One region of the Streptomyces sp. NPDC030814 genome, then DNA from elsewhere that is predicted to be linked to it. Evidence: riboswitches for the same ligand, from Rfam matches in the RefSeq annotation. Region 1 holds a riboswitch; the other holds the start of a gene.
What was found. Region 1 has a riboswitch for glycine ahead of gcvT (glycine cleavage system aminomethyltransferase GcvT). Riboswitches for the same ligand answer to the same signal wherever they lie in the genome.
Positions count from the first base shown of each region.

Region 2: linked by a shared signal. The riboswitch ahead of gcvP (aminomethyl-transferring glycine dehydrogenase) and the one ahead of gcvT (glycine cleavage system aminomethyltransferase GcvT) in region 1 are both predicted to bind glycine.

Region 1 is NZ_JBVIDX010000023.1:80,193-83,763, reverse strand. Features, by position in the region: gene ACZ43N_RS33660 (enhanced serine sensitivity protein SseB) at 17-793, opposite strand; gene ACZ43N_RS33655 (AAA family ATPase) at 913-1,587, opposite strand; glycine riboswitch at 1,833-1,930, shown strand; glycine riboswitch at 1,931-2,055, shown strand; gene gcvT (glycine cleavage system aminomethyltransferase GcvT) at 2,128-3,252, shown strand; gene gcvH (glycine cleavage system protein GcvH) at 3,420-3,571, shown strand, end outside.
Region 2 is NZ_JBVIDX010000008.1:338,046-341,616, reverse strand. Features, by position in the region: gene ACZ43N_RS19985 (DNA polymerase IV) at 37-1,446, shown strand; gene ACZ43N_RS19980 (PRC-barrel domain-containing protein) at 1,478-1,846, opposite strand; glycine riboswitch at 1,972-2,068, shown strand; gene gcvP (aminomethyl-transferring glycine dehydrogenase) at 2,241-3,571, shown strand, end outside.

The DNA.
Region 1 (3,571 bases):
CCTGTCGGGGCCGGTGTCAGTACCCCTGTTGGTAGAAGGGGCGGACCTTTTCGCGGAGCCAGTGGCCCACCGGGTCCTGGGCCACGTCCAGGAAGACCATGTTGACCGGCCAGGCCACCGGTTGTTTGCCGAGGGCGCGGCCGAGGGCATCCAGGAGGAGGGCGCGGTCGGCCTCCCAGGAGACCAGGTCGACGCCGATGAACATCACGGGGTCGGCGGTCTCGATGGCGGCGAGGCAGCGGCGGGCGGTGAGGACGGCGCCGGTCGCGGCGAACTCGGCGGAGGCCGCGGCGAGGAAGTCGACCGGGTCGTCCTGCCAGTCCGGTTCGAACAGGCGGACCCGGGCTCCGCTCGCCGCCCCGTCCAGCGGGGTCCGGGCGGCCCGGCACAGCTCGGCCACGGCCGGCGGCGGCAGCGGGATGCCCACGAGACCGTCCGGGTTCAGGGCGAGGCCGACCTGCGGGGGCAGGCCGCGGGCGAACTCGACGGCCGGGGCGATCGTGTACGACATGTGGCTGCCGACGACCTGGCGGAACTGCTCCTCGGAGCTGAAGACCGGCACATACGCCTGGCCGTCCAGCTCCATCGTCGGCAGATCCAGCTCACGGCTGTGCGGTCCCCCGCCCTCGGGCAGCGGCACCCACACGAAGCTGCGGGACAGCACCTCCACGATCCGCGCGCCTGCCCCCGGCACCCCGAGGGAGGCGGAGAGCACCTCCTCCAGCTCATTGCCGGGCCACCCGCCGTGTCCATGGGGGTGTGCCTGTGCCGGGAAGTCCGCCGGGAAGTCCATCTGCCGCCTACCGCTTTACTCCGTGATGCTGTTGTCCCTGCACCTTAATGCCCGCCGCCGACAAAGGGGACGGCCCGGCTTCGGCCCTCGGCGGGGCCCGCCCCTCGGGCGGCCCGCCCTCAGGCCTCGAAGCCGATCCGCTTCAGCGCGTCCGCCGCGGCCCGGTCGATCAGCACCGCCGACCCGCAGCCCTCCGGCAGGCGCCCCTTCTCCACGGCCCGCAGCAGCCGGGTCATGGCGCCCCGGTGCCGGGCGAAGGCGTACCGGGACACCCCGCGACCCCGTTCCCGCTGTCCGTCCCGCGCCTCACCGGGGGTGACGTCGAGCAGCAGCAGATGGAGGGTGCCGCCCCGCCTGACGGCCTCCCGCGCGAGCCAGCGCCGCACCCACGCCTGGGTCCCGCAGTCGTGCACCACGACGCCCTCGCCGGAGCGCAGCGCGCGTCGGAGCCCGGCGTAGTGCGCGAGGCGCACGAACGGCCGGTACACGGCGTACGGCAGGACGCGCGCCAGGCGCGCGTCGAAGCGGTCGCGCGTGTCCTGGGAGTCGATCCGCGGACCCGGCACCGTGCGCCGCATCAGGGTCGACTTGCCGCTGCCGGGCAGTCCGGTGACGACCACGAGGTCGTCCGCTCCGAACGACAGCTCGTGCGGGCTCCGCCCGGAGCGCTCCCTGAGGTCGCGGACGACCGCCGCCGGGAACGGGCCGCAGGCCGCGGCGGCCGGGCCGGCGGGCTGCTCGGGCAGGGCGAGGCCCGAGGTCGTCGCGTACGCCGTGGTCCTGTTCACCGTGATCGTCCTCCCCAGGGTTTGGAAGACCCATCCCCACCGACTGTAAAGAGAAGGTAATGCCCGATGGCTCCTGATTCAGTCCTCGTTTCGCCACAAGAGTGCTACGGACCGCTGTGTCTGTCCCTTCGTCCCGTGCGCCGCCCGGGACGGGGGCGCCGGGAGCGACGTCTCCCCGGCACTGAGGCTCCCCCCTGCCGTGCCGCGCCGATGCGTGCAATGATGTGCGCGCCAACTGCATACCGGCCGCTTGAATCCGCGCGGGAGAGCTCCCAGCAGTCTTCGCTGGGGCGCCGAAGGAGCAAGTCCCTCCCTTGAATCTCTCAGGCCCAGATACCGCGCGGGCGAGGCACATCTGAAAAGCGAGCCGCTGCGTCAGTGGCTCCACCCAAGGTGCAAACCGCGACCACCGGTACGTCATCAGGACGTACGGTCGAGGTGAACCTCTCAGGTTCCGATGACAGATGGGGAGGAACGTCCTCGCCTTCCCCCACGCTCGGCTTCGCTCGCGCGGGAGGGACCCCCATCGCCTTGGGAGCAGAACCGATGAGCAGTAGCCCCACCGCCGGACCGCGCCGTACCGCGCTCGATGCCCTGCATCGCTCGCTCGGCGCGACGATGACCGACTTCGCGGGCTGGGACATGCCCCTGCGCTACGGCTCCGAGCGCGACGAGCACAACGCCGTACGGACCAGGGCCGGGCTCTTCGACCTGTCCCACATGGGCGAGATCACCGTCACAGGACCGCAGGCGGCCGCGCTCCTCGACCACGCCCTCGTCGGGAACATCGGCGGCGTGCGGACGGGCCGCGCCCGCTACACCATGATCTGCCGCGAGGACGGCGGCATCCTCGACGACCTGATCGTCTACCGCCTCGCGGAGACCGAGTACATGGTCGTCGCGAACGCCTCCAACGCCCAGGTCGTGCTGGACGCCCTGGTGGAGCGCGCGGCCGGTTTCGACGCCGAGGTGCGGGACGACCGGGACGCGTACGCGCTGATCGCGGTCCAGGGCCCCGAGTCGCCCGGCATCGTGAAGGCGCTCTCCGACGCCGACCTCGACGGCCTGAAGTACTACGCGGGCCTGCCCGGCACGGTCGCCGGCGTCCCGGCGCTGATCGCGCGCACCGGGTACACCGGCGAGGACGGATTCGAGCTGTTCGTGAAGCCGGAGCACGCCGTCGAGCTGTGGCAGGCGCTGACCGAGGCCGGCAAGGACGTCGGCCTGGTGCCGTGCGGGCTGTCCTGCCGGGACACGCTGCGCCTGGAGGCGGGGATGCCGCTGTACGGGCACGAGCTGACCACCGAGCTGACGCCCTTCGACGCCGGGCTCGGCCGGGTGGTGAAGTTCGAGAAGGAGGGCGACTTCGTGGGCCGCGCGGCCCTGCGCGAGGCCGCCGAGAACGCCAACCACGAGCCGCCGGTCCTCGTCGGCCTGATCGCCGAGGGCCGGCGGGTTCCCCGCGCCGGATACCCCGTCGTCGCCGAGGGCAAGGTGATCGGCGAGGTCACCTCCGGCGCCCCCTCCCCCACACTGGGCAAGCCGATCGCGATGGCGTACGTCGACGCCATGTACGCCGTCCCGGGCACCACCGGGGTCGCCGTGGACATCCGCGGCAGCCACGAGCCGTTCGAGGTCGTGGCGCTGCCGTTCTACAAGCGGTCCAAGTGACACCGTCGTAGTCGGCTCACCGTCGTTCAGAAGCGGCATGGCGTCGTCGTGCGGAACCGCACGGCACCGCCCCCGGGCGTGACAAAGGGCACATCCGCCCTGCTCAACAGTGGTTTCAGCAGTCCCTCATTCATCACCACTCCCCCGCGTACAGGAGAATTCAGGCCATGAGCAACCCCCAGCAGCTGCGCTACAGCAAGGAGCACGAGTGGCTGTCGGCCGCCGAGGACGGCGTCTCGACGGTGGGCATCACGGAGCACGCGGCCAACGCGCTCGGCGATGTCGTCTACACCCAGCTTCCCGAGGTGGGCTCCACGGT
Region 2 (3,571 bases), on a different contig from region 1:
AGGGCATTGTCAGTGGTGTAGGGCAGCATCGGAGATGTGAGAACCGCGCCCACGATCCTGCATCTCGACATGGATGCCTTCTACGCCTCGGTGGAGCAGGCGTCCAAGCCCAGTCTGCGCGGGAAAGCCGTCATCGTGGGCGGACTGGGCCCCCGTGGTGTGGTCGCCACCGCCTCGTACGAGGCGAGGGTTTTCGGTGTGCACTCGGCGATGCCCATGGCGCAGGCGCGTCGGCTCGCGCCGAACGCCGCCTATCTCACGCCGCGCTTCACGTTCTACCGGGCGATCAGTCAGCAGGTCATGGGGCTTCTGCACGCCCTGTCGCCGTTGGTGGAGCCGCTGAGCCTCGACGAGGCGTTCGTGGACCTGGAGGCCGGGGGAGCGGCCTGGGACGAGGCATCGGCCCGAGGGACAGGAGTGCGGTTGCGTCAGGAGATACGAGCGGTGACCGGGCTGACCGGGTCCGTGGGGCTCGCCGCCTCCAAGATGCTCGCGAAGATCGCCTCCGAGCAGGCCAAGCCGGACGGGCTGGTGCTCATCGAGCCCGGCACCGAGCGGGCGCTGCTCGGGCCGATGTCCGTGCGGATCCTGCCAGGGGTGGGGCCGGCGACCGGGGACCATCTGCGGCGCGCCGGGATCACCACCGTGGACGAGATCGCGGAGGCGGGCGAGGACGAGATCGTACGGCTGCTGGGGAAGGCCCACGGACATGGCCTGTATGCGATGGCGCTGGCGCGTGACGACCGGGCCGTGGTCGCCGAGCGGGACGCGAAGTCGGTGTCCGTGGAGGACACGTACGACGTGGACATCCATGACCGGGTACGGGTCCGCCTTGAGGTGCAGAGGCTCGCCGATCGGTGCGTGCGGCGGCTGAGGGCGTCCGGGCTGTCGGGGCGGACGATCGTGCTGAAGGTGCGGAGGTACGACTTCTCGACGCTGACCCGGTCGGAGACGCTGCGCGGGCCCACCGACGACCCGGCTGTGGTGCGTGAGGCCGCGGCCCGGCTGTTGGAGGCCGTCGACACCACCGGTGGGGTGCGGCTGCTCGGAGTGGGGGTCAGCGGGCTCGCCGACTACACGCAGGAGGACCTGTTCGCCCAGGCCGCGGGCGCGCCGGAGCTTCCGGAGGAGGAGGCGGTGGAGGAGGCCGTGGCGGAGGAGGGTGTCGCCGTCGAGCGGCGGTGGTCGGCCGGGCATGACGTCCGGCACGCCCAGTACGGGCACGGGTGGGTGCAGGGCAGCGGGCTCGGGCGGGTCACCGTACGGTTTGAGACGCCCGGGGACACGGAGCCGGGGCGGGTGCGGACGTTCCGCACGGACGACGCCGACCTCGAGGTGGTGGATCCGCTGCCGCTGGTGCCGGGCGGACCGGTGCGGCCGTCGGAGGCGGTGCCCGTGCCGGGGCCTGGAGCCGAGCACGAGGAAGGGCGGGGGGCGCTGGGCTGAGGAGATCGAGGTCGGGGCCTCGGTGTGCGCCTCAGGTGTCCTCCTGGCTCGCCGCGTTGCCGAAGTCGTGCTCCAGTGGGGGCGGCGGGGCCACGTCCAGGCCGTAGTGGTGGTAGAGCTGGAGTTCCTGTTCGGGGGAGAGGTGGCGGCCGACGCCGAAGTCGGGGGCGTCCTTGATGAGGGCGCGGTCGAAGGGGACGCGGAGGGTTCCCTCGACGAGCTCGCTGGGCTCAAGAGGAATGAAGGCGTCGCGGCCGAAGAGGCCCGTGCGTATCGCGGCCCACTCGGGGATGCCGGTCGCGTCGTCGAGGTAGACCTCGTCCACTGTGCCGATCTTGGTGCCCTTGCGGTCGAACGCCTTGCGGCCGATCAGATTGCGCGGATCGATGTCGGTCTGCACGGGCCCTCCAAGTGGTCGCCATGGGGGTTGCAAATCCTTCCTCACCACTACGAAAAGGCACATCGGGGAACGCGGCCACTCGAAGACACGTGCGTTGACCGCGCTGATACGCTGGCATCGGCTGTTGAACCCGTGCGGGAGAGTCCTCCGGACACCATCCGGAGGCGCCGAAGGAGCAAATCCTCCCCGGAATCTCTCAGGCTCACGTACCGCACGGACGAGGTCACTCTGGAAAGCAGAGCGGGTGTCGACGGTTTCCGCTCTCACCGACGGTGAAAGCCGGCCCGCACCCGGGCCGGTGAAGCTCTCAGGTCGAGATGACAGAGGGGGAGGCCGTCCGGGCACCCGTGCCGTGGTGCCCTCGAAGGTCGCGTCAGACCAGGAGGCCTCCGCAATGACCGCCCACCGCATTCCGCTCGCAGAGCTCGAACAGGGCATCCCGTTCGAGCGGCGTCACATCGGACCCGACGCCGAGGCCCGGGCCAAGATGCTCGCCCAGGTCGGATACGGCTCGCTCGACGAGCTGACGGCCGCCGCGGTCCCCGACGTGATCAAGAACGCCGAGGCGCTGAAGCTGCCGGGCGCCCGAACCGAGGCCGAGGTGCTCGCCGAGCTGCGCTCACTCGCCGACCGCAACCAGGTGCTGGGCTCCATGATCGGACTCGGCTACTACGGGACGTTCACCCCGCCGGTGATTCTGCGGAACGTCATGGAGAACCCCGCCTGGTACACGGCCTACACGCCGTACCAGCCCGAGATCTCCCAGGGCCGGCTCGAAGCGCTGCTCAACTTCCAGACCATGGTCGCCGACCTCACCGGCCTCCCCACCTCCGGTGCCTCCCTGCTCGACGAGGGCACGGCCGCCGCGGAGGCCATGGCGCTGTCCCGGCGCATGGGCAAGAACAAGAAGGGTCTCTTCCTGGTCGACGCGGACACGCTGCCGCAGACCATCGCCGTGATCGAGACCCGTGCCGAGCCCGCCGGGGTCGAGATCGTCGTCGCCGATCTCAGCGACGGCATTCCCGCCGACATCGCCTCCCGTGAGATCAACGGCGTGCTCCTGCAGTACCCGGGTGCCTCCGGTGCCGTACGCGATCTCAAGCCGGTCATCGAGCAGGCCCATGGAATCGGGGCGCTCGTCACCGTCGCCGCCGACCTGCTCGCCCTCACCCTGCTGACCCCGCCGGGTGAGCTGGGCGCCGACATCGCGGTCGGCACGACGCAGCGGTTCGGTGTGCCGATGGGCTTCGGCGGGCCGCACGCGGGCTACATGGCCGTGCAGGAGAAGTTCGCACGCAGCCTGCCCGGACGGCTCGTGGGCGTCTCCGTGGACGCCGACGGACACAAGGCGTACCGGCTCGCCCTCCAGACGCGTGAGCAGCACATCCGCCGCGAGAAGGCGACCAGCAACATCTGTACCGCTCAGGTGCTGCTCGCTGTGATGGCCGGCATGTACGCCGTCTACCACGGCCCCGAGGGGCTGCGGACCATCGCACGGCGCACCCACCGGTATGCCACCGTCCTCGCCGCGGGGCTCGCCGCGGGCGGGGTCGAGGTCGTGCACGGCGCGTACTTCGACACGCTCACCGTGCGGGTACCGGGACGGGCAGCCGAGGTCGTGGCCGCCGCGCGGGAGCACGGCGTGAACCTGCACCTCGTGGACGCCGACCAGGTGTCCGTCGCCTGCGACGAGACCACCACGCGGGCGCAGCTGGGCGCCGTGTG